3 regions of the Halomonas sp. KX33721 genome follow, and region 3 is predicted to be linked to each of the others. Evidence: predicted binding sites of a transcription regulator. Region 3 holds the regulator's gene; each other region holds the start of a gene.

Evidence for each region. Region 3 encodes FNR, which switches genes on or off when oxygen is low (the NO sensors DNR and NnrR bind a similar motif). Its sites were predicted from a motif close to TTGATNTANATCAA; they were not measured.
Region 1: the regulator FNR is predicted to act here: its motif matches at 3,548-3,561, upstream of dsrO (sulfate reduction electron transfer complex DsrMKJOP subunit DsrO).
Region 2: the regulator FNR is predicted to act here: its motif matches at 1,382-1,395, upstream of A3220_RS08780 (HAD-IC family P-type ATPase).

What each region holds. Positions count from the first base shown of each region.
Region 1 covers NZ_LVIA01000005.1:46,227-56,644, forward strand. Annotated here, with positions in the region: gene A3220_RS01705 (molybdopterin dinucleotide binding domain-containing protein) at 1-1,515, opposite strand, end outside; gene nrfD (NrfD/PsrC family molybdoenzyme membrane anchor subunit) at 1,508-2,701, opposite strand; gene dsrO (sulfate reduction electron transfer complex DsrMKJOP subunit DsrO) at 2,685-3,461, opposite strand; gene A3220_RS18120 (XRE family transcriptional regulator) at 3,718-3,990, opposite strand; gene purE (5-(carboxyamino)imidazole ribonucleotide mutase) at 4,208-4,726, shown strand; gene A3220_RS01730 (5-(carboxyamino)imidazole ribonucleotide synthase) at 4,736-5,890, shown strand; gene A3220_RS01735 (diguanylate cyclase) at 6,032-7,657, shown strand; gene A3220_RS01740 (TraX family protein) at 7,635-8,459, opposite strand; gene A3220_RS01745 (hypothetical protein) at 8,480-8,707, opposite strand; gene A3220_RS01750 (transporter substrate-binding domain-containing protein) at 8,881-9,651, opposite strand; gene A3220_RS01755 (ABC transporter permease) at 9,788-10,418, opposite strand, start outside.
Region 2 covers NZ_LVIA01000020.1:158,479-168,896, forward strand. Annotated here, with positions in the region: gene A3220_RS08765 (inositol monophosphatase family protein) at 1-804, shown strand, start outside; tRNA gene A3220_RS08770 (tRNA-Pro) at 902-978, shown strand; gene A3220_RS08775 (hypothetical protein) at 1,026-1,235, opposite strand; gene A3220_RS08780 (HAD-IC family P-type ATPase) at 1,491-4,202, shown strand; gene A3220_RS08785 (hypothetical protein) at 4,257-4,460, opposite strand; gene A3220_RS08790 (sulfite exporter TauE/SafE family protein) at 4,565-5,293, opposite strand; gene ppnN (nucleotide 5'-monophosphate nucleosidase PpnN) at 5,354-6,736, opposite strand; partial or broken gene A3220_RS16865 (LysR family transcriptional regulator) at 6,952-7,833, shown strand; gene gcvP (aminomethyl-transferring glycine dehydrogenase) at 7,895-10,418, opposite strand, start outside.
Region 3 covers NZ_LVIA01000016.1:156,724-167,141, forward strand. Annotated here, with positions in the region: gene ccoP (cytochrome-c oxidase, cbb3-type subunit III) at 1-535, shown strand, start outside; gene ccoG (cytochrome c oxidase accessory protein CcoG) at 760-2,196, shown strand; gene A3220_RS07390 (FixH family protein) at 2,204-2,728, shown strand; gene A3220_RS07395 (heavy metal translocating P-type ATPase) at 2,725-5,175, shown strand; gene ccoS (cbb3-type cytochrome oxidase assembly protein CcoS) at 5,172-5,390, shown strand; gene A3220_RS07405 (sulfite exporter TauE/SafE family protein) at 5,387-6,082, shown strand; gene hemN (oxygen-independent coproporphyrinogen III oxidase) at 6,259-7,686, shown strand; gene fnr (fumarate/nitrate reduction transcriptional regulator Fnr) at 7,744-8,496, shown strand; partial or broken gene A3220_RS07420 (tRNA 2-thiocytidine(32) synthetase TtcA) at 8,483-8,851, opposite strand; gene ttcA (tRNA 2-thiocytidine(32) synthetase TtcA) at 9,044-9,910, opposite strand; gene A3220_RS17840 (zinc ribbon domain-containing protein) at 10,098-10,385, opposite strand; gene A3220_RS18285 (hypothetical protein) at 10,385-10,418, opposite strand, start outside.

The DNA of each region.
Region 1 (10,418 bases), on a different contig from region 3:
GCTGGCGTACTTTTTGGCTAAATCGATAATCGTTGCTTTGGGAATACCACAGTGTTCCGCGTAGGTGTCCATGTCGTATTCATGGGCCGATTCACGCAGCAGCGTTAGGCTGGTTTTAACGGTGACGGTGCTGCCATCGGCAAGCTCCACTGCGCGCTCGGCAAATAGCTCGGCGGCCATGACATCTTCGCTGAGCGCGAATTCGCCGTCTGACACGACGACGGGCATATCCGCATCGCTACCGGCCTCAGCAAGCCCCAAATCGCTGGCGCGCAAAAAGTAGCCACGGCGCGGATGTTCAAACGTATCAATGACCAAGTGCGTCGCGTTGGAGTGGGTGGTCTCGCCTGCAGCATTGGCAGCGGTCTGGCCCGGCAGGGCGAGGAAGTCGCTCGCGTAACCCTCGTTATCCAGTAGCCACTGAATCATCGCCATGGCAAAGGCGCTGTCGGTGCCGGGGCGAATGGGCACCCAGCGGTTATTATCCGCCGCGTGGGAAGTGGCGGCATTTAGCGCGGGGTCGACTACCACGTACTCAAGGGTTCCTGCAGCGCGTGCCTGAGCAAGCAAGCGGCCCTGACGCTTAAACGGGTTGCCTGCTTGGCTAGGCGCGCAGCCGATATACATGATGAACTGTGCGTTCTGAATATCGGGTTTTACATGGGCATTGGTGACAATATTGTTCATCACGGCCCCCGACCCCATGCGGAACGCCAAGCCGCAATAAGCACCGTGGTGGCCGTAGTTGCGGGTAGCAAAGGCGTTGAGCGTGAAGCGCTTGAGTAAATCTGAGCGCCCGTAGTCGGTGGCTTCCATGACCATCAGCTGATTCGCCTTGGGGCCGTACTCTGGATTGGCAGGGTCGATAGGCGTGTCATGGTCGTGAATGGCGCGCAGCCCATCCACATGGCCTTCACCAAACAGATCGCCCCCCTCACAAATCTCTTCAATCAGCTGTTCAAACGAGATTTTTTGCCACTCCCGATTACCGCGCTCGCCAACGCGCTTCAAGCAGTGGTCGATACGGAACGGGTTAGTGATCTGGCTCATCATGGCATTTCCGCGGGCGCAGGCGGTAGAGCGGTTAACCTGCCCCTGTTCGCTGTAGGCGCTGACGCTGCGAAGCGCATCGGCCACTGGGGTGCGCATCGGTAAATGGTCATCTGCAGAGAGCGGATGGTAAGGATTGCCAGATACCCGCAGCACTTCGCCTTGGGTGTCATCAATGCGTACCCGTACGCCGCACTGGGTGGTGCAGCCGTAGCAAATGGTAAAGGCGGTGCGTTGATCGGGAGTGAGGGTTAGCTCGCCAGTGGCTAAGTCAACGCGGTACTCCGGCGTAAGCGAGTTGCCGTGAATGTTGTGCTTGGGTTTTTCCCCCGCGCTGCCACTGAGTCCTTTGGCCATCTTGGCAAGCGGGTCAGCGTAGCCTACTGCAAAGGTGGCGGCACCGCCTGCGGCAGCGGCGCCTTTGAGAAACCGGCGGCGTGAGGGGTCTTGAGCAGACTTAGCCATGGTTAGGCGCTCCTTGTTCGGCGTTAAGCGAGTCACTAGGTGTATTGGTATCGAAAGAGGGCGGCGGTTTAACGCCACCTTGCTGGGCTTGCCGCCATGGGATAAATAGCTCAATCAGTAAGATAGCGGCGAACCAAAGCCCAAACGTACCGAGAATACCTAACAGTCCGGAAGAGCCAGCGGGGATGCCATAGTGGTGAAAGCCTGCGCTGTTACGGGCGACGTGCTGAACGTCCATCAGCACCACCCAACGGAACATCCAGCCCATATGAATGGCTACCAAACCAAGTAGCCAAGCCCAGGCAAACAGTGCGGGTTGGCGTTGGGTAAAGCGTGAGAGTAACCACGCCACCGCTATAAAGAGCGTTATGCCAGTAATACCGCCCCACAGCGCGGTGCTACGCCAGGAGGGACTGTGACGAACAGACTCCAGCGCTGCTGCGACCGAGCCAATGTTGGCGTTAATACCATCCAGGTACCAGCTAGCCGCGATTAAACCCGCCACGGCACAGAAGGCGAGTAGGACATACAGCGTTTGCCGAACGGTGGCGTGCGAACACAGCCCGCTTACCTGGTTGAGTACCAACACCAGCCCTGCTGCCGCGATGAAGCCTGTCGCGACCAGCATGGGCGGAAGCCATACGGTGTTCCATAGCGGGCGTGCTTTCACAATGGCAAGCTCCGCGCCGGTATAAAGCATAATGCCGCTGGAAAGCAGTAGTGCGGCTACCCCCACGATGGCCACCAGTGCCCTTGGAGTAGCGCTATCGCCCAGACTTAGCCATTTAGCCATCCATCCGCTCAGCCCTGGCGCATTGCGCTGGGCTTGGAGCGCCGGGCGCCAAGCCAGCCAGGCAAGGCCCAGTACGCTGACGAGATAGAGCGGCAGAACCACGCTGCCGATGGACATCCACGAGTGGGTGTTGGCGTAAGCATAAAAGTGCCAAAAGCGCAGCGGTTGGTGTAGATCTGCAAGTAGTGCAACAGGTGCGACCAGCGTGGTGCTGACGCAAGCGATGAGTGCAAGACGTGCGGTGGGCAGCCACGCTTTTTTGCCGAAGATTAACGCGGGGGCTGCAAGCCAGAGACTCGCGTAGGAGACGGCGATCATGAAAAAGTACTGTACTGCCCAGGGGTACCAGGCAATGTCATAACGCGGGGCGAGCAGTTCAATGGTGGAATTCATAGCCCATCTCCTGGCCGTGGGGGTCAAACACTTCAAGCGCCACGGGTCCCGCCACGGGGCGTGTAGTGAAGCGTTCATCCATCCCGAGGTAGAACACTTGGGGAAGCGTGTTTTTTTCTGGCTGAAGTACCATCAGTGCATCACGGTGCTCTTGAATCATGCGGCTGATTTGGCTGTCAGGATTGCGCATATCACCAATAATCCGCGCACCTCCAACACAGCTTTCAACACACGCGGGCAGTAGCCCTGCCTCTAAACGGTGCGCGCAGAACGTGCATTTGTCGGCGGTTTGGGTACGCTCGTTAATAAAGCGGGCGTCGTAAGGGCAGGCGTTAACGCAATAAGCGCAGCCCACGCAGCGGTCGCTGTCCACCACCACGATGCCATCCTGCTGTTGGTAGGTAGCTTCAACGGGACAAACGGGTACGCAGGGCGGGTTTTCGCAGTGATTGCACAGCCTGGGCAGCATAAACGTGGCCAGCTCACCGCTCTCCTGATGCTGCACTTCGTACTGGGAGACCGTGGTTCGAAACTGGCCAAGCGGGGCGGCGTTCTCAATATGGCACGACACTGTGCAAGCCTGGCAGCCGATGCATTGGCGAAGATCAATCAGCATGCCGTAGCGCTTTGCGGGATCACCTTCCCGTCGAGCAGGCTGTTGATTAATGCCTGCTTGGGCAAGGCTAGAAAAGGGTATCAGTGCAGCGCCTGCACTTAATCGGGCCAGCTGGCCGAGTAGCGAGCGGCGTATGGCGTCCATAGCGCCTCCTTAACTGATGAACAGGTCATTCGCAGGGGCGAATGGTCGGGGTACGCTAAGACTACTCCTTACGTTGAAGGGGAAAGTTGATTCTCGTCAATGAGTTAGCGCACTTTACTTAATGCTCACTTAATCTTAAAACGCTAACTGATTGTTTTCATGAAAGACGTCCTATTAAGCGTGACAAACAAAAACAGGCTGACCCAATGGGCCAGCCTGTATCGAAAGGGGGTAGATTCTGATGTAGTAGCTGTTGCTATGGCGCCTCCAGCTCTAACGTGCGGCGCAGGACATTAAGCTCGTTGATGTCCAGGTGCTCTAGCCTTCCGGCGAGCAGGTCGCTGATCTTTTGAACGGGTAAGCCAGCCTGGCGGGCTATTTCGCGGCTTCCCAGATCTGATACGGCGATCAGGCGGGTAATAATACGCATGAGGCGCGTACGTTTTTCTAGTTCCCTGACATCGAGGTCAGGGCTGCTTCGCGGAGGATCTAATGATTCTGCGTGAGCAGTTGAGTATGCCGTACTCATGTGACTCCATCAGTCGGAAATGACAAACACACAATGCCGCCAACTCACGCGGTTTTCAATGCCTAATTTGATGAAAATTTCACGCAGCGAGTAACACCCGCAAATGCCCGTGGCTCTGGTAAACTATGCGCCTTCCTATTTCTGAGTGAGCTGCGCACTGTGCGCGGCTTATGGACTGCTTTCTAGCTTAAATAGGCCGTTGGCCGAGGAGTTTTGCATGTCGAACAGCGCACCCAAGGTGGGCGTGATCATGGGGTCGAAGTCTGATTGGCCGGTCATGGAGCACGCGGTGGCGATGTTAGAGCGGTTGGGCGTTCCCTACGAAACCCGTGTGGTATCGGCGCATCGCACACCCGACCTGCTGTTCGAATATGCAAAAAGTGCCGCTGAGCGTGGCCTGCAGGTGATTGTGGCAGGCGCAGGCGGTGCCGCTCATTTGCCGGGTATGGTCGCATCACAAACGGCACTGCCGGTGCTGGGTGTGCCGGTGGAGTCTAAAGCGCTGAAGGGCTTGGATTCACTGCTTTCCATCGCCCAAATGCCGGGTGGTATTGCGGTAGGCACCCTGGCTATTGGCAAAGCCGGTGCCACCAACGCAGGCCTGCTGGCCGCACAAATTGTGGGTCTTCAGGACAGCGCCGTGCGCGAAGCTGTTGAGGCGTTCCGCGCCGAGCAGACCCAGTTGGTGCTGGATAACCCCGACCCGCGCCCTGACGTAGACTCCTCGGCCCAATAGGTAGCCATCATGAGCGCACAGAGTGCAAAACATATGATTGCAAAAAACATTGGTGTCCTCGGTGCAGGCCAACTCGGGCGTATGCTGGCGCTGGCAGGTTATCCGCTGGGCAACACCTTCACCTTTTTAGATACCACCGGTAACCCCAGCGCGGGTATCGGCGAGGTGATTGTCGACCCGGAGAACCAGCATCTGGCGGCGTTTCTGGATAAGGTCGATGTAGTGACCTATGAATTCGAGCACCTCCCCGTTGAGTTGGTAAAGCAGATTGAGCAGCACAAGCCGGTTTATCCCGGCAGTCGCGCTATTGCGGTGTGCCAAAACCGTGTAGAAGAGAAAACGCTGTTTGATCGCTTGGGTATTCCCACGCCGGCCTATCGCGTGGTGGAAAGTGCTGAGCAGCTCGCTGCCGCCGCCGCTGAGCTTGGTTGCCCGGTAGTGGCCAAATCAGTCACGGAAGGCTACGACGGCAAAGGGCAGGCGGTGCTGAAAGCACCGGAACAGGCTCAAGAGGCGTGGGACTCGATTGGCCATACGCAGCTCATCGTCGAGGCGTTTGTCGATTTTGTGCGCGAAGTATCGATGATTGCGGTGCGCGGCCGCGATGGGGATGTGGTGTTCTACCCCATGGCAGAGAACCAGCACGTGGGCGGCATCCTACGCTACTCCGTGGCCCCACTGCCGGATTTAGACCCCAGCGTTCAACAAACCGCCGACAGCTACATTCGTGCGCTGCTGGATGAGCTGGATTACGTGGGCGTGCTGGCGCTGGAGCTGTTCCAAACCCGCGACGGCAGCCTGCTGGCCAACGAAATGGCCCCCCGGGTGCATAACTCCGGCCACTGGACGATGGATGGCGCGGCTACCAGCCAGTTCGAGAACCATCTGCGGGCAGTTCAAGGCTTGCCGTTAGGCGCAACCAACGCCATTGCGCCCACCTGCATGGTGAATGTGATTGGCCTGGAAGGTGATAACGCCGCGCTGCTGGCCATTGCCGACACCCACCTGCATCGCTATGACAAAGCCGAGCGCCCAGGGCGTAAGCTGGCTCACGTTAACGTCGTGGCGTCGAGTCACGCCGAGCTGCTTGAAAAAGTGCGTGCTTGTCAGGCGTTGATACCCGATGCGCCCCCCGTTGAGTGGAGTTTTGAATCTACGTTATGAACAACGAAGCCGCCTGAAAAGGCGGCTTTTTAATTTCTGATGGTGACTACTTTTGTGACTTAAACGTGCTAAAACAGATGTATTAAACAAAGCCTAACCAATAAGATTGGCGTTAAGCCGACTGAAGAACAGGGAGTTTGTATGTCGCCCCCCACACCCCTCGCCGCCACGGCGATGGCCTCCGGGCTGCGCAGTGGTTATCAGCGTGACTATCACATCACCATGCAGCGTTTGCGTGGCGAAAAAGTGCGCCTGCTTTACGACAACCTTTGGCAGCCAGTGCTGAGCAGCGTGCTGGCGGGTGGGCTGCTGGTAGCGGCCATGTGGCCGGTGGTGGATGCCGCGCTACTGCTGGGGTGGTTTACGGTGCTGGTGGCGATTTCAGGATTGAGATTACTGCTAGCCCAGCGGTTTAAGCGCCTGCCTGCGCTACAGCAGCAGCGCCAGCGCTGGCTGCGTTGGTTTGCCATCGGTGCCATTGCATCAGGGTGCGTGTGGGGGACTTCGGGTGTGCTGCTGTTTAGCCACGACCACCCCGGCCAAATTGCCGCGCTCTCGATTGTGCTGGCCGGTATTGCTGCGGGGGGCGTGACCACGCTCTCTTCGGTGTGGTGGATTGCCATTGGCTTTGTATTGCCCATTCTACTGCCCCTGAAGTTTCAATTTCTGCTACAGGGCTCGTCCCTCTCCATTTTGATTGGTCTGATGTTGGTGCTGTTTTTAGGCTTAATTATGGCGACCAGCCGCCGCTTTAGCCGCACCATTCACGACAATATCGCCCTGCGGGTGAGCATGGCCGCCCGGGAGGCGCAGCTGCGCGAAAGCGAAAACCGCTATCGCTCTATTTTTCAGCACTCGCCGTTAGGCGTGCTGCACTTCGATGAGCAGGGGCAGATTACCGACTGTAACAGCAAACTGCTGGCTATCCTGAGCGTGGAGCGCTCAAAGTTACTCGGCTACCGCATGCTGGACCGCTCTGCCGACCGAAAGGTGGCTCAGGCGGTTAGGGATGCGCTGGAAAAAGGCACGGGCTATTACGAAGGCACTTACCAACTGCCCAACGCCAGTGTGGGCACGCCTTTGCGAGCGTTCTTCAACGGGGTACATAGCGCCAGCAACCAGATGGTGGGCGGTGTGGCGATTATTGAGGATTTCACCGAACGAAAGCGCAACGAGGCGATTATCTACCGCCAGGCTTACTACGATGCGCTAACTGATTTGCCCAACCGCCGGCTGTTTATCGAGCGTTTAGAGGCGCTGTGTAATGGGCAGAACAGCGACCAGCGCGGTGGTTTGGTGATGTTTATGGATATGGACCGCTTCAAGCTGATTAACGACACCCTAGGCCATGCCGCAGGGGATGACTTGTTGGTGCAGGTCGCGCGCCGCTTGGAGTCGTGTTTGCAGGCGGATGATATGGCCGCCCGTTTAAGCGGCGATGAGTTTGTGCTGCTGGCGCTATTTGATACCACCGACCCTGAGGCGCTCAACGCCGTGGCGGCGCGTTACATGGATGCGGTGCAGAGCGCGTTGTCCGGCAAGTACCGTTTAGAGAGCCGCTGGGTAGAGGTGACACCTAGCATGGGCTACACCTGTTTTGATGCCACGGCCTGCGACCATGCCGATGTGCTTAAACAGGCAGATACGGCGATGTATCAGGCAAAGACCGAAGGACGGGCGCGGCTGCGCCGCTACCAGCCCTGGATGCGTGAAGAAGTGAACAAGCGTGTGGCGGAACAGGCGCCTAACCTGCCAATTGACCGCTAAGCAGTAGCCACAGGGCAATCAAGGCAAAGTGCCCTGGGTACCAGGCAAGCCAAAGGCGGCGCGGCATTTCCAGCGCCACCGGCGGCACTCGCTGGGCAGCACCGGCAGCCAGCATCAGCACGATCACGCAGGTGGCGACGGTGAACGATTTAGCCATGTCGGAGGCGTTCATTTGCCCGGCAATCCAGAGCACAGGAAATGCCGCTAGCCCCGCCCAAAGGCGCGATTTCAACGCATTTCGGGTTTCGCTGAGCGCCTGCATGGCAAACATAAACAGCGGAATCAGCAGCAGGCCGTTGTGACCATACTCCACCCAGAACCCGAGCAAATACCACGCGGTAACGCCCACCGCGGCTCCCAGCATCAGCCAGCCCAAACCTAAGGTTTGTTGCTGGTAGTGCTGCCAGCCCTGGCGTACCAAAGCACCCAGTGCCAAGCCGCTGGCCAAGGTGAAGCAGACGTTCAAGATAAACGCATCGGAGGCGCGGGGCATCAGCATATAGGGCAGCTGTGCGACGAGTCCGATAATCAAAATCCGCCGAGAATAGCGCAGCGGATTACGCGTATTAAATAAGCCGTGCCACGCCACCATGGCGGCAAACAGCGGAAACGCAATGCGCCCAATCGAAGAGCCTGCCCAACCTAAATCCCAATCCCCCGGCAGCACGTAGCGGGTCAGGTGGTCCACGGTCATGGTAAACAGCGCCAGCCACTGTCCCCAGGCGGTCCAGTGGGATGAGGGCCGTAGCGCGGCCGCCGCATCTGCGGCTGGGGCCGAGTGAGCCGCCGTCGATTCAGCCATGCTACCTCCTTGTACGTGGTTCAGTGATAGTAAAGACCCGGTTTGGCGGAGCAAGTTCGCTGGAGTGACGGGGCCTGGCAGGCGCTGAAAATCGGTTTACCCAGCGCCCAAACGTGGTCAATGGCCCAGCGGCCTTCGCTGAGCACAATAAAATCCGCATCCACGCCGATGAACTCAGGAATGTAGAGAATATCGCTGGCTACCGAACCGGTCAGCGTAACGAGGGGAAGTTGGCACGGGCGTGCCAAAAGGCGGGGTGGGCTATTCGTAGAATCATTCGCTCAGGTAGAAACGGGCGATATTGCCACGGGTACCTGGGCGAAGCGCGTGCAGCGCGGGGGATAAGAGGAGACGTGAGGGCATGATGGCGTCTCGCTTGCGTGCCTCCCCAAGCGGGGAGGCAATCTTAGGCAGCTAGCGCTTACTCTTCGCCGAAGTAACGGGCGTAGATTTCATCGTAAGTGCCGTCTTCCTGAAGCTCAGCCAGAGCTTCGTTGAACTGTTCGGCCAGCGCTTCATCACGCTGACGGAAGGCGATACCGAAACCCTCACCGAAGTACTCTTTAGGCTCGCTAATGCGTTCACCCACCACGACGTACTCAGCTTCTTCGCTCTCTAGCAGCGTGGACTGGCCGATCGGGAAGTCGAGGAAGACGATATCTAGACGCTGTGCTTCCATGTCCAGCACCATGTCGTCGGCGGTGGAATAGCGGCTGATGTCGGCAACGCTGCTGAAGTTATCGGTGACGTAGTTATCCTGCAGGGTGCCGCGCTGAACGCCAATGGTTTTACCCGCAAGGGTCTCTTCGTTGGCTTCGCTGATATCCAGGCTGCTGGGGGCAAACCAGGCAGACGGCATGGTGATGTAGGGGTCAGAGAACAGCACCTGCTGACGGCGTTCGTCGTTGATGGTCATGGAAGACATGATTGCATCGTAGTTGCGTGACATCAGGCCTGGAATAATGCCGTCCCACTCCTGCTCGACCCACTCACAGGTAACACCGATACGCTCGCATAGGGCGTTGCCCAGGTCGATGTCGAAGCCGGTCAGTTCACCTTCAGCGGTGCGGTATTCCATGGGCTCGTAGGGAACGTCGACGCCGATACGCACGTTGTCGTAATCGCGCGCGTGAGCAGAAGATGCTGCAGCGACGGCCAAGCCCAGCAGAGAAACAGTCAGTAGTTTTTTCATTTTTAGACTCCAAAAGAAGCAGGTTCACCCAAGGTGATCCCCCTTAACGTACCCCAGGTTGAGGTCGGCGAGAAAAGGGGGAGTCTGCATTTGAACCAACGTTTGTTTTACGCTGGACGTGTTGGATTTATTGTAGCTAGGAATTTTGTGGCCGCAGGTGGGCCAGTAATTTTTTCTCTAGGAAGCGGAAAAAATACAAAATCGCAAAGGTTAAACAGAGATAGATGGCCGCGACAAACAGGAAGGCATCAAACGGCGCATAAAAGCGGGCATACACAAAGCGTGCCGCGCCGGTGAGATCCATTAGCGTCACCACGCTAGCAATCGCGCTGGCGTGCAGCATGAAGATGACTTCATTGCCGTAAGCGGGCAGCGCACGACGAAAGGCGCTGGGCAGAATAATCCGCCGCATCATTAGGCTTTGCGACATGCCGTAGGCTCGCGCTGCTTCGATCTCGCCTTTAGACGTGGCTTTTATCGCCCCACGGAAGATCTCGGTGGTGTAGGCCGCCGTATTGAGCGTAAAGGCGATAAGCGCCGGGTAGAAGGCTTCTTTTAGCACTGGCCACAGGAAGGTTTCCTGGATACCGTCGATGAACACAACGCCGTAGTAGATGATGTAGAGCTGGATCAGTAGCGGCGTGCCGCGAAATACGTAGGTATAGAGGTAGACCGGCAGGCTGATCCACTTATGCTTAGAGCTGCGCATAATGGCCATCGGAACCGCAAGAATTAACCCGGCCACCAGCGATAGAAACACCAGCTGT
Region 2 (10,418 bases), on a different contig from region 3:
ACCCTGGAAGCGCGGCTGGCACTGGCCATAGAGATTGCCGAAGAGGCGGGGCAGATGATTCGTAATGCCAGAGAGCAGCAAGGGTTTAGCCAGCGGCTGAAAGGAGGGGTCGAGCTAGTTACTGATGTGGACGTTGCCGTCGACACGCTGATTAGCCAGCGCCTGGAGGAGTACTTCCCAGAGGAAGCAAGGTTAAGCGAGGAGCTAAGCCCGGAGCATGCGCTGCATACCCCCGCCGAGCAGCTCTGGGTTGTGGATCCGATTGATGGCACCGTTAATTTTGCCCAGGGCCTGCGCCATGTAGCGGTATCAATCGGCTGGATGGAGCAGGGGGTAGGTAAAGTAGGCGTGATACATGCGCCGTTTTTAGGTGAAACCTTTAGTGCAGCAGAGGGCCTAGGCGCATTCTGCAATCAGCAGCCGATTCAGCCGAGCGGCGCTGAGACCATTGAAAGCACGCTGGTAGGTACCGGCTTTCCCTATCAAAAAGAGCAGCGTAAAAAACTTCTGCCACGCTTAGAAGCAGTACTCACAGGCTGTCAGGATGTCCGGCGTAATGGTTCAGCGGCATTGGATTTGTGTGATGTGGCCTGCGGTCGTTTAGATGCCTACTACGAAAGCGTATCGCCCTGGGATTTTGTGGCGGGTTGGGTCATTGCTCGCGAAGCAGGCGCGCGGGTGGGGCATTTAAGCGAGGTGCCTGACGGTGTACCGGCAGACCTCTACCCGGAGCAGTTGCTAGTAACTACCCCTAAGGTTTACGACGCCATGGCGTCCTTATTAAAAGCAGCCGACCACGCTTAGTGGCAAGCGATTGAAAAGAAAGCGCAAAAAGTGCTTTTCATTTGGCGTATAAAACGCTAGTATACGCACCGTCTTGAGGCAAATGCCAAACAGACATCGGAGTGTGGCGCAGCTTGGTAGCGCGTTGCAATGGGGTTGCAAAGGTCGCAGGTTCGAATCCTGTCACTCCGACCAATATCGAAAAAGCCGCTGCATTCATTGCAGCGGCTTTTTTCGTTGGTTCACTTTTTCTTCTTTCGATCATGGCGCATAAAGGGCAGTATTTTGGCCATGGTATCGGCCATCACCTGATCCAGCGGCTTATGGTCCACGCTGATGGCGGCGCGGGCCGCGGTATAGGTGCCTTTGTACTCACGCACAATGTCGCTGTCGCTCATGCTGTTGGGTAGGCCTTCCTTCTCTCGAATGATGTCGATGACCGCTTTCTCCATGCAGCACCTCCTCAGTGTGGCAATCCTTTTGACGTACTCTGTGGATGTAGCGCCGTCGGCGTTTACTGTTGGTCTGCGTGACAGTCTAGTACAGCACTCTTTCAGGTTGCATGATGCAGATTAAATAGGCTGGCGTTTGGGTACTCTTGATGCAAGTCAAGCTTTTAGCGGTGGGAGGCATCCTGCGTAGCTGGGTACGGTATGCTCTGGTGCAAGGTGAGATACCTACTCGAGAGCATCGACCAGGAGGCAGGGATGAGTCGCACAGGCAGGCAGGCTGCAACGCCCAAGGCATGGCATGGGCTATCGGTAGACGAAGCGTTGTCGCAACAGTCGGCGACCCGTGAAGGCTTGAGCCGCGAAGAAGCAGCAGCGCGTTTGGCTCAGTATGGAGAAAACCGCCTGGAGCAGGCCCAGGGGCGCCCCTGGTACAAGCGGTTGCTGGCGCAGTTTGCCAATATCCTGATGCTGATTCTGGTGGTCGCGGCGGTGGCCAGCTCTCTGCTGGGCCACGTGATTGATGCGGCCGCCATCGTGGGCGTGGTGTTGATCATTGCCTTGATCGGCTTTTTCCAGGAAGGCAAGGCCGAGCAGGCGCTGGACAGTATTCGCAACATGCTGTCTCCCCAGGCAAACGTGCTGCGCGATGGCCAGCGTACCACGGTGCCCGCCGAAGCGCTGGTGCCAGGGGATATCGTGTTGTTCGAGAGCGGGGATCGCGTGCCTGCGGATGTTCGGTTGCTGGAAGTACGGCGCTTGAAAACCGATGAGGCTGCCCTGACCGGTGAGTCGGTGCCCGTCGATAAGCAGCCCGCGCCGCTGGCCCACGATACCGAGCTGGCCGAGCGTTCGAACATGGCGTTTGCCAGCACGCTGGTCGTGCAGGGGAATGCCCGTGGCCTGGTGGTGGCGACCGGAGGGCGCTCGGAAATTGGCAAGATTTCCGAATTGCTGCGCAGTGTCGAGCAGATCAAGACGCCATTGCTACAGCAGTTGGATAGAGCTGGCCGAGTGCTGGCGGTGTTTATCCTGCTGGCCGCTGGGATCACGGCGCTGCTGGGTACCTGGCTGCATCAGCAGCCCTTGGGCGAGATGTTCATGGCGGCCGTAGGCCTGGCGGTAGCGGCCATTCCCGAAGGCCTGCCTGCGATTGTAACCATTGGCCTGGCGCTGGGCGTTCAGCGCATGGCCAGGCGGCGGGCCATCATCCGGCGGCTGCCCGCCGTGGAAACGCTGGGTTCGATTTCCACCATTTTCTCCGACAAGACCGGCACGCTGACCCGTAATGAGATGACAGCCCAGGCCATCTGGCTGCAGGATGCCCGTTTCACGCTCGAGGGTATCGGCTTTGCCCCGCATGGCAAGCTATACCGGGAAGGAGCTGCCGCCAAGGAGCAGTGCAATGGACTGGCCCATGAGCCTGCCTTGCAACGTTGCCTGTTGGCCAGCGTGCTGTGCAACGATGCCGAGCTGCACCAGGAAGATGAACGCTATCGCATCTTTGGCGACCCCACCGAAGGGGCGCTGGTGGTGGCCGCCGAGAAAGCGGGGCTCGATCACCTGGCGTTGCGCCAGCAGTACCCGCGTCTCGATGCGATTCCTTTTGAGTCAGAGCACAAGTACATGGCCACGCTGCATGACCTTGAGGGTGGGCGGCAGCTGCTGGTCAAGGGTGCGCCGGATCGCATTATCGAAATGAGCAGCCATGTGATCACCGATGAAGGCGAAGCCCCGCTGGTGGCCAGCGAGTGGGAGGCGCATATCGAAGCGCTGTCCTCGAAAGGCTTGCGGGTGCTGGCGATTGCCGAGAAGGCAATGGAGGAAGACGCTGAGCTCGATCACCCTCATGTGCAGTCGGGGTTGCGCCTGCTGGGGTTGATAGGGCTGTTGGACCCGCCCCGTGAAGAGGCCATCGAGGCGGTGAAACGCTGCCAGCGCGCCGGTATTCGCCCGGTGATGATCACCGGAGACCATGCTGCCACTGCCTTGGCCATTGCGCGGCAGCTGGGATTTCAGCACACCGAGCGGGCCTTGACTGGGCGTGAAATGGAGGCCATGACCGATGAGCAGCTCGAAGCGGTCATTCTGGAGGTGGATGTGTTTGCTCGGGCGTCGCCAGAGCACAAGCTGCGGCTGGTCAAGGCCATGCAGGCGCGTGGAGGCGTGTGCGCCATGACGGGTGATGGGGTCAACGATGGCCCGGCGCTCAAGCGGGCAGATGTGGGTGTCGCCATGGGCATTCAAGGAACGGAAGCGGCCAAGGATGCCTCGCAAATGGTGCTGGCCGACGACAATTTCGCCACCATCGTCCACGCCATCGAAGAGGGGCGTAAGGTTTACGACAACATTCGCAAGACGATTACCTTCATCCTGCCCACCAACGGTGCCCAGGGGCTGGCCATCATGCTGGCCGTGCTGGCGGGCACGAGCCTGCCGGTGACTCCGCTGCAGGCGCTGTGGGTGAACATGGTGGTGGCCATTACGCTGGGCCTGGCATTGGCGTTCGAATCTGGCGAGAAGGATCTGATGCAGCGGCCGCCCCGGGACCCCAAAGCGCCGCTGCTGGATCTCTTTCTGCTTTGGCGGGTGGTGTTCGTATCACTGCTGCTGCTGGTGGGCGTATTCGGCATTTTCAACTGGATTCTGGGGCAGGGGGGTAGCGAAGCGCTGGCCCGCACGGGCGCGGTCAATATGCTGGTGGCGGGCAGTGCCGCTTACCTGATCAATAGCCGTTATTTGCTCAACAGCACGGTGACCTGGAAAGGCGTGTTTGGCAGTCGGCCGGTGTGGGTTGCCATCGGGTTGGTCCTGCTGCTGCAACTGGGGTTCACCTACTTACCCTTCATGCAGTTCGTGCTGGTTAGCGAGGGGCTGGCTGCTCGCCACTGGCTTGCCATTCTGGTGGGAAGTATGGCCGTGTATGGCGTGGTCGAGGTGGAAAAAAGCATCTTGCGCCGGAGGAGGTGAGTGCCACCGCCTGCCATGGGCAGGCAGCGGCAACGTCAGTGCGATAAGAGGTGTTCAGTCACTCTGGGCTTTGTGGTCAGCAAGGGCCGCTGTCACGGCTTCTTGCCACTGTCCTTCGGTAATACCCCAGTGGTCGGCCTGGTCCTTGTCAGGATTGCCGGCCGCCGCTGCGTTCAGTTCTTCCGGGGAATAGCTTTCAAAACAGTGTTTGGCAAAGGCTTTGGCCTTGCCATCGCTCAACTGGTTGATCATTTCCATGGGTCGCTCCTTTCCTTGGTGCTGAAGTCAGAGATAAAGAGTCAAGAAGTATACATGACATGAATGCCGAGTACGGTTCGGCCGCGATCATGCACCAGTATAGACTAGGCCATCAATGCATCCACGACGATCTTGATGGCAATTGTGGCCAACAGGCACATGATGAGCCTGTCGAACCAGCGATGCGGCAGGCGTTTGCCCAGCCTGGCGCCCAGGGGCATGGCCGCCAGAATGACCAGCAGGGCCGCCAGGCTGTACAACGAGCGCTCCCAGGTGAGAATCCCGGCGCTGAGCAGAGCCGGAATCTGCACCAGGGTGATCGCCACGAAGAACACCGAAATCGAGCCGATGAACACCGGACGCTCCAGGCGCATTGCGTTCAGAAAGGTCACTGACGCCGGGGCGGACATGCCCGCAGCGCCTTGAAGCACACCCGCCAACAAACCGACAGGGAGTACAATTCGCTTTGCGACCGTAAAGGGTAGCGTTGCGGTACGCTTGGCCAGCTTGATGATGAGATACAAAAGGATTGCTGCAGCGACGCCTAGCGATAGCAGTGTTGGTGAGAGCGCTACTAGCCCCCAGGTGCCAAGTACAATGCCAGCGCCACCGGCTACGGCAAATGAGAGTAGAAAGCGCAGGGGGAGAAGGTGCTGGCGGTACTGCCATACCTGAAGCGCATTGCTAAAAAGATTGGGAGCTACCAACACTGCAATGGCCAGCTTAACGTCATAAAGCATGGTCAATACAGGTACAACGACCACCGGCACTCCCGAACCAATTGCTCCCTTAATAATCCCCGCAATGGCGAAAGTGAGCAGTGCAATAATCACGGCGAGTTTCCTTGAGCAGGCATCATGGGCGATACCTGCTATGGGTGAAGCGCTAAGGGCCTATCTAAGCACGTAGCAGGGCGTATAGGGTTGTCCATCAAGCTTCATGCGCCCTTGGGCAACAAAGGAGCTAAGCAACGCGTCTAAACGCTGCATCAATTCTGGCTCAGCGGTGAGCTCGAAGGGGCCATGAGCTTCAATGGCGCGAATGCCCGGCTCTTTCACGTTACCCGCCACAATGCCGGAGAAAGCGCGCCTTAGGTTGGCGGCCAGCTCGTGGGTGGGCTGCTGGCGGTGAAGGGCCAGGCCGCGCATCGCTTCGTGGGTGGGCTCAAAGGGTGCTTGAAACTCACGGGCGATGGTTAAGCGCCAGTTGTAGTAGAAGGCGTCTTGATGTTGGCGGCGGAAATCGGCAATTTGGTCAATGCCTTCGCGCATTGTGCGAGCAACGGCCACCGGGTCGCCCGTAATAATGGTGTAGTAGCGGCGAATCTCTTCACCGAGAGTGTATACCAGGAATTCATCGATTTTCTGAAAGTAAGCCGCGGAGTTGGCAGGGCCGGTAAAGATGAGGGGGAAGGGGATCTCCCGGTTGCTGGGGTGCAACAGAATACCCAGCAAATAGAGAATCTCTTCTGCGGTGCCCACGCCACCGGGGAAGACAATAATGCCGTGGCCTAGACGCACAAACGCTTCTAGACGTTTCTCGATATCCGGCATGACGACGAGTTCGTTAACGATGGGATTAGGTGCTTCGGCAGCGATAATACCGGGCTCCGAGATGCCCAGGTAACGGCCATCTTTACGGCGCTGTTTGGCATGCGCTACGTTGGCTCCTTTCATCGGGCCTTTCATAGCCCCAGGCCCACAGCCGGTGCAGATATCTAAATCGCGCAAGCCCAAGTGGTAGCCCACATCCTTGGTGTACTCGTACTCTTCGCGGGAAATAGAGTGCCCGCCCCAGCACACCACTAAACTAGGGTCGCGACCAGGTTTAAGCGTGCCCGCCTTGCGCAGGATATGAAACACCGCATTGGTGGTGCCTTCGCCCGTACTGAGATCAAAGCGCTTGTGGTGCTGAATTTCGTTATAAACATACACAATGTCGCGAATGATGGATGAGAGATGTTCGCGGATACCGCGAATCATGCGTCCATCTACAAACGCTTCTGCGGGCGCGTTAGTCAGCTTTAGGCGAATGCCGCGATCTTGCTGCAGTACTTCAATGTCGAAATCTTTATAGGCTTCGAGAATGGCCAAGCTGTCATCAGTAGCGCTACCGCAATTAAGTACGGCAAGCGCGCAGCGGCGCAGTAAATCGTGCAAACCACTTTTAGACGTGCTCTTGAGCCGATTAACCTCATGCTGCGAGAGGACTTCAAGGCTTCCTTCAGGAGAAATAATGCTGGAAATCGTGGCACGAGGCGCTGGGGTTTGCGTCATTAGTCTGGCTGTCCCTAAGAGTGTTAGTAACGAACCTGCATACTAGCACGGCGCTTGGCGCTGTTCAGCAATGCGGCTAAGCGCCCGTCTTAGCAGCGTTTGTGCTACGCTAGGGGCCTGCAAGCGCACGCGGCAGCGGGTGCGATAGCATGTCACAATAGTGCTTCACGTCAGCGCCTTACGATGATGGATAATGAGGATGTTGCTTAAACCCTATGTTTAATGCCCAATACTTTCGGACGTTTATAACGTTAGTGGAAACCGGTAGTTTCACACGAACGGCGCGTCGTTTAGAGATGACGCAGCCTGGGGTTAGCCAGCATATTCGTAAGTTGGAGAGCTATCTTGGCAAAACGCTGTTAGAGCGCCGTGGCAGAAGTTTTACCCTGACCGAATCGGGCCGCCGTGCCTATGATTACGCACTTAAGCTGTTTGCCGAACATGAGCAGTTCCGGCATGGCTTGGATGATGACTCGCTGGATAGCGGCGAATGCCGGATTGCATCCCCAGGCAGCGTAGGGCTGATGTTTTACCCGTATATTCTCGGTCAGCAGCAGATGCACCCCAACCTGACCGTCAACTATAGCTTTGCGTTTAACCACGAGATCGTCAACGACCTGCTCGAAGGCCGCTACGATATCGGCATTGTGACCGAGCAGGTTAACCACCCTGAGCTCACTTGCACGGTATGGCACAAAGAGCCGCTCTGTTTGGTCGTACCTGCCGATTTCGCAGGCAGTACGCTGTCAGAGTTAATGGGTATCGGTTTTATCAACTACTACGATGGGATTAACCACGCCAACGCGCTGCTGCGGGCGAACTATCCCGATGAATTTCGCTCCATGACTCATTTCCGTCATCAGGGGTTCACCAATGAAGTGAGCATGGTGCTGGACGCAGTGGCGAGGGGGCTTGGCTTTACGGTGGTCTCGCGCTTAGTGCTCGAAACATCGCCGTGGCAGCGGCAGGTGAAGGCGTTAGCGCTTCCCCAAGCGATTAACGAAGTGCTCTATCTTCTTCGTCGGCAAGATTCTGTCCTACCTAAACGCTATGAAAAGCTGTTGAACGGCTTTCATGATCAGCGTCTCCAAGAAAAAAACGCCCCTGATACCCGAGTAAACGGGCCAGAGGCGTTTCCTATCGCGCTATGGGTTCTGCTTAACGGCGATACTCGTCAATGCTGGGGCAGGAGCAGATCAACTGCCGATCACCAAAGACGTTATCGACGCGATTCACTGAGGGCCAGTATTTCGACGCCATCACTGCTTCGGTGGGGAAGGCACCTAGCTGGCGGTCATAAGGCCGCTCCCATGCGCTATCCATTAGGTCGGCTTGTGTGTGTGGCGCATTCACCAGCGGGTTATTATCCAGCGGCCACTCGCCGCTCTCTACTCGTGCAATCTCTTCACGAATTGCAATCATCGCATCGCAGAAGCGGTCAATTTCGTAGAGTGATTCAGATTCCGTGGGCTCAATCATCAGCGTACCCGGTACTGGGAACGACATGGTGGGGGCATGGAAGCCGTAATCCATCAAACGTTTGGCGATATCTTCTTCACTAATACCAGACGCGCTCTTCAGCGGACGAATATCAATGATGCACTCATGGGCGACATTGCCGTTCTGGCCGCGATAGAGAATCGGATAGGACGCTTCTAAACGCTTGGCAATATAGTTGGCGTTAAGAATGGCCAGCTCGGTGGCTTCACGCAGGCCACGGGCACCCATCATCTTAATGTACGCCCACGAGATCGGCAGAATGGAAGCGCTGCCAAAGGCTGCCGCCGACACCGCGCCGCTCTCTGGGTTAACGCCGTTGATGGGCGTCACCACATGGTTAGGCACAAACGGGGCAAGGTGCGCTTTAACGCCGATCGGGCCCATACCTGGACCACCGCCTCCGTGGGGGATGCAGAATGTTTTGTGCAAGTTCAGGTGAGACACGTCGCCGCCGAAGTCACCAGGGCGAGTGAGGCCAACCTGAGCATTCATGTTAGCGCCATCGACGTAAACTTGGCCGCCATGCTGGTGCACCACTTCGCATACTTTGCGAACGTGCGACTCAAAGACGCCGTGGGTGGACGGGTAGGTAATCATCACCGCTGAAAGCCGCTCGCTGTGCTGCTCAGCTTTGCGGGTCAAATCCTCTAAATCTATGTTGCCGTTGGCATCGCACTCCACCACCACCACTTCCATGCTCAGCATGGCGGCAGAGGCCGGGTTAGTGCCGTGGGCGGAGCTTGGAATCAAGCACACATCACGGTGAGCTTCACCTTGCGCTGCCTGATAGCGGCGAATCGCCAGCAAGCCCGCGTATTCACCCTGCGCGCCTGAGTTAGGCTGCATCGAGATATGGTCATAGCCGGTGACTTCAACTAAGAACGCTGCCAGCTCATCAATCATCTGATGGTAGCCCGCCACCTGATCACGGGGCGCAAATGGGTGCAGGTTGGAAAACGCAGGCCATGAGACAGGAATCATCTCGCTAGTCGCGTTGAGCTTCATGGTGCAGGAACCTAGCGGGATCATGGCATGGGCCAGCGACAGGTCTTTGTTCTCAAGACGCTTCAGGTAGCGCAGCATTTCGGTTTCGCTGCGGTAGCGATTGAAGGTCGGATGGTCCAGAAAATCGCTTTCCCGCTGGTAGGCGGCCGGAATACCGCTCAGCTTATCGGTCACTACCTGGTCGTCCAACACTGCCACGGCCAGACCATGCTCATCGCCCAGCAGGACGTCGAATAGGGCGGCGACATCGTGAGCGGTGGTCGTTTCATCCAGGCTGATACCCACATCGCCATTGGCGAAGTAGTGCAGGTTGATGTCGTGGGTCATGGCGCGGCCGTGAATCTTGCCCGCGTCTACCTGGGTAAGGCGTAGCGTATCGAACCAGGTGTTATTCGCTAGTTGAACGCCGGCTTGCTGTAGGCCAGTAGCCAACACAGTAGTCAGGCGGTGAACGCGACCAGCAATTTTGCGTAGGCCTTCTGCGCCATGATATGTGGCGTAGAAACCGGCGATATTGGCTAGTAGCGCTTGTGCGGTACAGATATTCGACGTTGCTTTCTCACGGCGAATGTGCTGCTCGCGGGTTTGCATGGCCATGCGCAGCGCGGTTTTGCCACGGCTGTCTTTAGAGACGCCGATAATCCGCCCTGGGATCGAGCGCTTGAGTTTGTCGGAGGTGGCGAAGAACGCCGCATGTGGACCGCCAAAGCCCATGGGCACACCAAAGCGCTGCGAGTTACCTACGACAATATCCGCACCCATCGCGCCCGGCTCTTTCAGCAGCACCAGGCTAAGCAGGTCGGTGGCCACGCAGGTCATAATGCCGCGCTCTTGAGCCGCCTTTAGCATCGGGGCTAAGTCGCTGACGCTGCCGCTGGCAGAGGGGTACTGAACCAGAGCGCCAAACACATCGTGTTCGGCAAGGCTTTCGGCGGGGCCGGTGATCAGCTCAAAGCCAAAGAACTCGGCACGGGTTTTGACGACATCTAACGTTTGCGGAAAGAGGTCGTCAGCCACGAAGAACGCGTTCGACTTGCTCTTTTTATTGCCGCGCTTACACAGTGCCATGGCTTCTGCGGCGGCGGTGGCTTCATCCAGCAGGGAGGCGTTAGCAAGCTCCATGCCGGTTAAATCCATAATCACCTGCTGGAAGTTTAGCAATCCCTCCAGACGGCCC
Region 3 (10,418 bases):
GCAGGATGCCGAAGCCATGCAGGTGGCAGAGCGTATCTTCTTGAACAACTGCGCCGTATGTCATGGCTCGAATGCCCAGGGCGGCTACGGCTTCCCCAACCTGACCGACGACGACTGGCTCTACGGCGGTGAACCGGAAAACATTCTGACCACGCTGAACAATGGCCGTAACGGTCTGATGCCGTCCTGGCAGCAGCTCGGTGAGAACAATATCGAAAACCTGACTCAGTACGTACTGTCGCTCTCCGGTGAAGAGCATGATGCAGAGCGTGCCGCCAGCGGTGAAAGCACCTTCCTGGCAGCGTGTGCGGCGTGTCACACCCCCAGCGGAACAGGCAATATCGCACTTGGTGCGCCTAACCTGACCGACGACGTGTGGCTCTACCTAGCACCCGGCCAGGGCGTTGACGACTCCATTCGCCAAACGCTGCGTAACGGTCGTAATGGCCACATGCCTGCCCAGGCAGCCTACATTGGTGAAGAGCGTGTTCACCTCGTGGCCGCTTACGTGTACAGCCTACGTTTCAACGACTAACCCCGTTGATAGGCGTTTAACGCCAGCGTGTACGAAGGGGTGCGGTTACATACCGCACCCTTTCTACATCCAGCATCCGCTCAGCCACCCGGCTATCCGTTACACTATTGTTTAGCAATGTGTGTATAGCGATTCGACATACAGCGACGCGATCTCCTTCACCAATGAAGGTTGCGTGAGCCAGGCTATCGTCCACTCCTGCCTATTGAGCTGCGATCACCGCCATGGAAAAAATACCTAGCCACGATATTACGCCGCCAACCGTTGGGCACCACACGCCGGGAGACACCACCACGCAAGAGATGTACGCCAAGCGGCGGCATATCTACGTGCGGGAGATCAAAGGGCTGTTTCAAAAGGTACGACGCAGCGCGAACTGGGCGCTAATGATGGGCTTCTTTTTGCTCCCCTGGCTGAACTGGGGCGACCGCCCTGCCGTGTGGTTTGATCTACCGGGCCGTGAATTCCACATTTTTTCGGCCACGTTCTACCCGCAGGAGTTCATCCTTCTCTCGTGGCTGCTGATCATTTGCGCCTTTGGGCTGTTTTTCATCACCGTGTTTGCGGGGCGTGTCTGGTGTGGCTACACCTGCCCGCAGAGCGTTTGGACATTTTTATTCATTTGGCTTGAGCACCGCATCGAAGGCTCGCGCAATCAGCGCATAAAGCTGGATAATCAGCCGATGACTGCCAACAAAGCCTGGCGCAAGGGGGCAAAACACGCTGCTTGGCTGCTGATTGCCCTGGCCACCGGCGTGACGTTCGTCGGCTACTTTACGCCGATTCGTGACCTGGTCCAGGAGCTTCCCACGCTAGAAGCCCATGGCTGGTCCTATTTTTGGGTAGGTTTCTTTTTAGTTTTTACCTACCTCAACGCCGGCTGGCTGCGTGAGCAGGTGTGCATTTACATGTGCCCCTATGCTCGCTTCCAGTCGGTGATGTTCGATCGCGATACGCTGATCGTTTCTTACGACGACGCCCGCGGCGAACCCCGCGGCCACCGCAAGAAATCGCTCAGCCATGCCGAGGTCCGAGAAGCGGGCCTGGGTGACTGTATCGACTGCGAGCTGTGTGTCCAGGTCTGCCCGACCGGCATCGATATCCGCGACGGGCTGCAGTACGAATGCATTACCTGCGCCGCCTGTATCGATGCCTGCGATAGCGTAATGGATAAAATGGGCTACCCCAGAGGACTTATTCGCTACACCACCGAGAACGCGCTGGAAGGCAAGAAAAGTCATATTCTTCGCCCGCGCTTGATTGGCTATTTCGTTGCTTTGGTGGTGATGATAGCGACTTTTGCCTGGGCAGTTAATGACCGTACGCCGATGAGCTTTGACGCTGAGCGCGAGCGTACTCAGCTCTACCAAATGACCCGTGACGGGCAGATCAGCAACGTCTACAGCCTGACTGTGCGCAACCTGGACTCCCAAGATCACACCTATGATATTAGCGCGGCAGGCTTACCTAATTTGCAGTTGGATAACACCTCGCTGCGTGTACCTGCGGGTGAATCACGCACTCAGGTGATTACCGTACTGGCCGACCCAGCGTCGTTAAGCGAGCCCAGCCACGCGATTACGTTTACGCTGCAGGCGCAGCAAGATGAGCAAATTCGCCAGACCCGCGAAACGCGGTTCTTGAGCGACATTAGGAGATAAATGCGTCATGTCAGACACCTCGATTCCGCCCTGGTACAAACAGTTTTGGCCGTGGTTTTTACTAGGGCTGCTGTTTTCGTCCATCCTATTTAGTACTGGCTTCGCCATCATGTCGATCAAGAGCTACGACGGCATGGTGGTCCAGGAGGATTACTACGAGCACGGTAAAGCTATTAACATGGTGCTGGCGAAGCAGGAGCGCGCGCGCGAACTCAATTTGAGCGCCGACCTGCGCATCGACCCACTGACTAGCGATATTGTGATCGACCTTGCTGGCGATGCTCGTCCGGATAAACTCTATTTGGACCTCATCTTCCCCACCGAAGATGACCGTGATCAATCCTTCGTACTAGAACACGTGCGCGAAGGCCGCTATATCACTCAGGGGCCGGATAATTTGCGCTACCGCTGGTACCTACAGATTCAGCCCGTGCAAGGCGATGACGCCGAGTGGCGCCTGATCGGCGAAGCCCGCTTCCCCAATGAAACGAGCGTTGCCCTTCTGCCCGGAGGGCGGTCAGAGAGCGAATGAGCACTAAAGCGCTAAGCTGCTACCACTGCGGCAGCCCGGTGCCCGACGGCGCACCGTGGCAAATCGTGGTGGACGACACGCCCCAGTCATTGTGTTGCCCCGGCTGTGAAGCCGTAGCACACGCCATCGTCGACGGCGGCTTAGAGAGCTACTACCGCTACCGTACCGAACTGCCCGAGCGCCCCGATGAGCGTCAAGCTGCAAAAGCGGATACTTGGTCGGTGTTTGACGATCCAGGGCTGCAGGCGCAGTTCGTTCACCCAGACGGCGATGAGGGCCACGTCAGGGCAACGCTGGCTGTAGAAGGGATTACCTGTGCCGCCTGCGCGTGGCTCATCGAGCACCGCTTGAACGCGCTTGAAGGCGTTGTCTCTAGCGCAGTCAACCTGACCCATCACCGCCTGCGGGTTTCCTGGGCCCCAAACGTAGTAAAGCTATCGCAGCTATTCGCTGAACTTGCCGCGATTGGTTACGATGCTCAGCCCTATGAACCCGACCAAGCCCAGACGCGGCTGCAGCATGAAGAGCGCATGAATGTGCGCCGCTTAATAGTGGCGGCGGTCGGGATGATGCAGGTCATGATGTTCTCCATCCCCATTTATGTGTCGGGGCCTGGGGAACTCAGTGAAGACTTCTTTGCGCTGTTTCACTGGCTCTCGTTCGCTCTGGCAACGCCGGTGGTGTTCTTTTCAGCGCAGCCATTCTTCCGTAACGCCCTGCGCGACCTAAAAACGGGCGTGCTAGGCATGGATGTGCCTGTTTCACTCGCCATTGGTGGGGCTTATTTCGCCAGTAGCTACGCGGTGCTGTTTAACGTGGGAGAGGTCTATTTTGACTCGGTCGCCATGTTCACCTTCTTCCTACTGTTTGGCCGCTACGTGGAAGGGCGCGCTAGGCGACGCAGCGGCCATAGCGGCAATGCGCTTAGTGGCGTACTACCGGTCTCTGCTACACGGCTGGAAGCTGACGGCAGCGAACGCATTCTGCCCGCTAGCGAGCTTGCCCCCGGCGACCGCGTACTTATCAAGCCCGGCCACGGCGTCCCCGCCGACGGTATTATCGAAGATGGCGAGTCTAGCCTGGACGAGTCGATGCTGACCGGCGAGTACCTGCCCGTCACCCGCCGTGTGGGCGAACAGGTGGTAGGTGGCAGCCAAAACATGGAGAATCCGCTCACGGTGCGGGTGACTCATGCAGGCCACCATGCACGCGTGGCGGGCATCGTCGATTTGACCGACCGCGCCTTTGCCAGCCGCCCGCGCTTGGCGCAAATGGCGGCGCGCATGGCGCACCTGTTCGTACTGCGCCTGCTGGTGGTCACTGCTTGCGTGACCGTGGCGTGGTGGTTTATCGACCCTTCCCGCATGCTTTGGGTGCTGCTCTCCGTTCTAGTGGTGACCTGCCCCTGTGCGCTGGCACTCGCCACCCCAACGGCTCTCACGGCAGGGCATGGGCAACTGCGCCAGCGTGGCGTGCTGATCACCCGCGCCGATGCCATCGAATCACTTTCTAACGCCACGCGGGTGATTTTTGACAAAACCGGCACGCTCACCCGTGGCGAGATGCAGCTCACCCAAACCTGCCCGTTAAACGAGCAAAGTAGCGAACAGCTACGGGCCATTGCCGCCGCGCTGGAAGCCCACTCCGAGCATCCCATTGCCCGCGCGTTTCGCCCGTTCCGCGATGCCACACTGCAGGCGCGTCAGGTGAAAAGCGTCACCGGCAGCGGGCTAGAAGGCGTGCTTAACGGCGCAACGTGGCGCTTGGGCAAGCCCGATTTTGCAACGACGGAACCACTCACGCCGCCCAGCGCCGGGCAGTGGCTGCTGCTGAGTGAAGATAGCGCCCCGCGGGCCTGGTTTAAGCTCCACGACGGTATCCGTGAAGATGCTGCGCAAACCGTAGCCGCCCTGCAGGCCAGAGGGCTTAACGTTGAGTTACTGTCAGGCGATACGCAGGAAGCCGTAGAGAGCTTAGCCGAGCAGCTCAACATCACCACCTGGCACGCGGGCAAATCACCAGAGGGCAAGCTGGAGCGGCTGCGTGATCTGCAGGCGCAGGGCGAACGTGTGGTCATGATTGGCGACGGCATTAACGATGTACCCGTGCTCGCCGGTGCCGATGTGGCCATTGCCATGAATGGCGCCACCGACTTGGCACGCACTCGGGCCGATGCAGTCTTGCTCAGCCCACGCTTAATACGTATTGTCGAGGCCATCGAGATTGCCAGCGCCACTCGGCGCATCATGCGCCAAAATATGATTTGGTCGGTTTGCTATAATTTCTCTGCGCTTCCCCTGGCCGCGATGGGGCTGGTACCGCCTTGGTTGGCGGCGATCGGTATGTCGCTAAGCTCTCTCTTCGTGGTAGGTAATGCGCTGCGCCTCACGCGCTGGCGTACCTCACCCGCTCCTCAGATAGCCCCAGCCACACCGGTGACCGTATGACCATTCTCTATCTACTGATTCCGCTGTCGCTGATTCTGTTGGGGCTGGCAGTGTGGGCGTTCTTCTGGGCCGTGAAGAATGACCAGTTCGACGACTTGGAAGGCCCTGCCCATCGCATTCTGTTCGACGACGATGAGAACGATCTCACCCCCGAACAGCGCGCCGAGCGCAAAAAAGGTACCAAGCCACCCCGTGACCGTGAGCCACCGCCGTGAACCCGACCGGACTTGACCTGCCGCCGTTGATGGCGGCGTTTGTGTTTGGCCTGATGGGGGGTGCTCACTGCATTGGCATGTGCGGCGGCATCATGAGTGCGCTCACCTTTGCCGTGCCGCCCAGCATGCGCCACCCAGCTCGCATGGGGGGATTGCTGCTCAGCTATAACACGGGCCGTATCCTGAGCTATATGACGGCAGGGGCCTTGGTGGCCGCGCTCGGCACCTTAGTATCGCTGTCACCTCAGGCGCGTATCGCGCTGCAGGTCGTCGCGGCGGTGATGCTGATCCTAATGGCGCTGTATATCGCCAACTGGTGGAAAGGGCTATTGAAAGTCGAAGCCGTGGGGCGCAGGCTATGGCGCTTCATCGAACCCGTCGGGCGGCGTTTGATGCCCGTGGTTCACCTGCCGCAAGCCTTTGCGCTCGGTGCCCTGTGGGGCTGGCTGCCTTGTGGGCTGGTGTACTCGATGCTCGCCTGGAGCTTGGCCATTGCCGACCCGCTACAAGGGGCGTTATTGATGGGGGCCTTCGGCCTGGGAACGCTGCCTGCCCTGTTAGCCACGGGTCTGGCCGCCCGCCAGCTCAGCCAGTTAATTCGTCACCCGGCGACCCGTAGCCTTGCCGCGCTGACGATTATCGGTTTTGCCCTGTGGCAGCTTTGGGCGCTGATGCCCCATGCCGGACATTAAGAGCTTACCCATCAAACTCCTCTAGACAATACTCAATACAAACATCCTATCGCTTGATATAGCTCAACGCTTTCCCTTCTACGCTGACGTAGCATTCCAACACGTGTTCGAGCTGCGAAGCTCGTCGCTTATGTTGGTCGGTTCTTGCTTTGCCCTGCTACTTAGGAGCGCTCCTTATGCCCGTTCATGCCACTGCTGCTCTCGCTCACCCTATTTCTGCAGCGATTGAGGCCACCGCCTGGGATGACGCCCTGATACGCCGCTACGACACCAGCGGCCCTCGCTACACCTCATACCCTACAGCACTCTCGTTTCACGACCAGTTCACCGCTGACGATATGACCCAGGCGCTTGAACGCAGCAATGCCAGCCAAAAGCCGCTCTCACTTTATGTTCATGTGCCCTTTTGTCGCAAAATCTGTTTTTACTGCGCGTGCAATAAAATCGCCACGAAAAATACAGCCCTCGCCGAGCCCTACTTGTCTCGGCTGGATCGAGAAATGGTGCTGACCTCCCGGCATCTTGATACAAAGCGGCCAGTGCAGCAGCTGCACTGGGGCGGCGGCACGCCGACGTTCTTAACCCTGGCGCAGATGAGCGATTTAATAGACCGCCTGGATGCACGGTTTGGCTTATCGAGCGCACCGGACCGCGACTACGCTATTGAAATTGACCCACGCGAAGCGGATGTCTTTACCCTGCGCCACCTGCAGTCGCTGGGCTTTAATCGCTTAAGCCTGGGCGTTCAGGATCTCAACCCACAGGTGCAGGCAGCGATTAATCGCGTGCAGCCACGGGTGCTCACTGAAACCTTGATGGATGAGGCGCACCGGCTTGGTTTTCGCTCGCTCAACCTCGATTTAATTTATGGCCTGCCCTTTCAAACCGAGCAAAGCTTCGCTGATACCCTAAGCCAAGTGATTGAACTGGGCCCGGCACGGCTGTCGGTCTTTAACTATGCCCATATGCCAACCCGCTTTGCGCCCCAACGACGTATTAATGAAGCCGACCTGCCCAGCGCGGATGAAAAACTGGCTATTTTGCGTACCACTATTGAGATGCTGACCCAAGCGGGTTATGTACATATTGGTATGGATCACTTTGCTCGCCCAGAGGACAGCTTGGCTCAGGCACAGCGCTACGGTACGCTGCAGCGCAACTTCCAGGGCTACTCAAGCCATTCCCAGTGCGACTTGATTGGTTTGGGGGTGTCGGCTATTTCTCGGGTAGACGACGTTTACGCACAAAACCCCACTCAGCTGTCCCACTATGAAGCTGCCTTAGATGAAGGTAGGCTAGCGACTGTAAAAGGGTTACTCTTAAATAAGGATGACCTAATGCGCAGAGAGGTGATTGAGCGCTTAATGTGCGATATGGCCATTGACCTTGAAGCAATAGGCCAGCGTTGGCAGATAAATGCCGCTGACTACTTTTCAACCGCTCTTGAACGGTTGAAAACCGCCGAGCAGGATGGCCTGCTAGTGCGCCAAGGCCTCTATTTACAAGCTACGCCCACCGGACGGCTGTTGATTCGGCACTTAGCCATGGCCTTCGATAATCACCTGCAACATCAGGGCAACCAACGCTACTCGAAGATTTTATAAGCGTATCGAGACACCTACCCCCTGCGCCTATGATGGCTAATAAAAAGGGAGCACCACATGTCATATCCTGCCAGCCAACGACGTTCACTGCTGCAAGAGGCGCGCTGCCAAACCTGTAGCCTAAGCTCGCTGTGCCTACCGCTTGCCCTAGAGCTTGAGGATATGAGCCAGTTCGATGCGATTATCCGCCGCCGCTCGCCGTTGAAAAAAGGCGAGCGGCTGTTTCGCCAAGGAGATCCTTTCACCAGCGTTTACGCGGTGCGCTCTGGCAGCTTGAAGCAGGTGACTAGCGAAGGGAATGGCAACGACCAGCTCACCAATTTCTTTCTACCCAGCGAGCTGGTGGGTCTGGATGGGATTGACGAAGAACACTACCCCGGCACCGTGATTGCCCTGGAAACCACCACGGTATGCGAAATTCCGTTTGACCGTTTGGACTCGCTCTCCGAGGAGCTGCCCGAACTGCGCGGCCAGCTTTACCGCAGCATGAGCAAGGAGCTACGAGACGACCGGCGGATGATGCGTTTACTGTCACGCAAAACTGCCGATCAGCGGCTGGCCAGCTTTTTGATTACACTTTCTGACCGTTTTCGGCGCCGGGGCTACTCCCCCTATAGCTTCCGGCTTTCCATGTCACGGGCAGATATGGGCAACTATCTAGGCCTCGCGGTGGAGACGGTTAGCCGTATTCTTAGCCGCTTTCAGCAGCAAAACGTGGTGGCCGTCTCCGGGCGCGAGGTCAATATTTTGGATATGCAGCGCCTCATCACCCTGGCGGAAGAGGAAGCCCAGGCGGTTAACTCACGTTAAACGCCTGAATGCGCCCTTCCATCAATGCGGCCTGCTTCGCTTCCAGACCGGCAAAATCAAACAGCTCACGGTCGGCAAGCTGCGAAGGGGCAACGTTGGTCACCGCTTTGAACATACTTTCCAACCGGCCGGGGTGTTTTTTATCCCACTCCGCCAGCATCTCTTTGACAACCTGGCGCTGCATATTGGGCTGAGAGCCGCACAGGTTGCAGGGAATGATCGGAAACTCCATCAGCCTCGAAAACTCCGCAATATCCGCCTCTTTGCAGTAGGCCAGCGGGCGAATCACGATGTTTTTACCATCATCCGAGAGCAGCTTCGGTGGCATGGCTTTTAAGGTGCCTTATATGCCAAATTTTTTTAAAAGAGGAAGAGTGAGTGAGTAAAGCATTACAATACAGTCACTTAATTTTCTTTCTTCTAAAGAAAAACAAACACAAGCCATACAAAAAAATTCATTTTTTGTAAAAAAAAAGCTTTAAGCAAATGCAGTTGATCAAAATATAACCAAAGACAGCCCAGATACACCAATGTATTCTTTACAAAATCATAGGTTGATTGCTTCTATAAAATTGGTCGAAGAAACATCTACACTGCCAGTATGGTTCGAGATGACTTTACTAGACCTGTCGATATCGAGATTGTGGAAATCGAAAAGATTTAAGTCAGCTAGTTGGCTTGGACTTACATTCTGGATACCGTTAAATATGTTTTCAATACAACCCGCTTTTTGTTTTTCCCAGCCTGCCAACATGTTTTTTATATTCTGTCTTTGTAAGTTCTCCTGAGAACCACAAAGATTACATGGAATAATTGGAAATTCTACAATTGATGCCAGCTTAGCAATATCTTTCTCACGACAATAAGAAAGCGGTCTTATTACAATATTTCTGCGATCATCACTTAGCAGCTTAGGAGGCATTGCCTTTAACTTACCGTTAAAAAACATATTCAAAAAAAGAGTTTCTACAATGTCATCCATGTGATGGCCAAGAGCTATTTTTGTAGCCCCAATCTCCTCAGCAAACCCATATAGAGAACCCCTTCTAAGTCTCGAACAAAGTGAACAAGTAGTTTTCCCTTCAGGAGTTTTCTCTTTAACAATTGAATATGTATCCTTATCCATAATATAATAATCAATATTATTCTTTTTGAAGAAGCCAGGAAGAACATGCTCCGGAAAACCGGGTTGTTTTTGGTCGAGATTCACAGCGACCACATCAAAATTAATCGGTGCTACTCTCTTCAAATACAACAGAGTATCAAGCATAACAAATGAATCTTTGCCACCACTTATGGCAGCCATTACTTTGTCACCATCTTCAATCATAGAATAATCACAAACAGCTCTCCCAGCGTTAGCCCTTATTTTTTTATAAAGCTTGTTCAAATCCATCTTTTCTTTAGGCTTCATAAACCACCATTAAAATAAAAGTTATAAATAAATAACAAATCAAAATCTTCATAACCAATATTCTAAATCAGATGGCATAAATTTTCGACAGATGAATTGAGATATTCGATGGGAGATAGAGTGTTTCAAATTCGTGACTGCTCCCCGCCCTAAGCGCTGACGCGCCACGGGCGAGGCTTCCCACTTCTCAGGCAGCTGCCGACGATGTGCCGGACTTACGCAAGCCTCCATGGGCAGAGACGGACAGCCCTTCCGCCTTCAGCTCGATAATGCCTTGATGCTTGATGTTCAGCGCCGCGTTGATGTCCCGGTCGTGCTGTGTGTGGCAGGCAGGGCACTCCCACGACCGGACGTTCAACGGCATGGCGTCCATCTTGTGCTGGCAGACATGGCAGGTCTTGGAGCTGGCAAACCACGGGTCAATCTTGACCAGATGCTTGCCCTGCTCCCTGGCCTTGTAGTCCAGCTTGGTCATCAAGCATGCCAGGACGCATCGCCGATGTGCTTG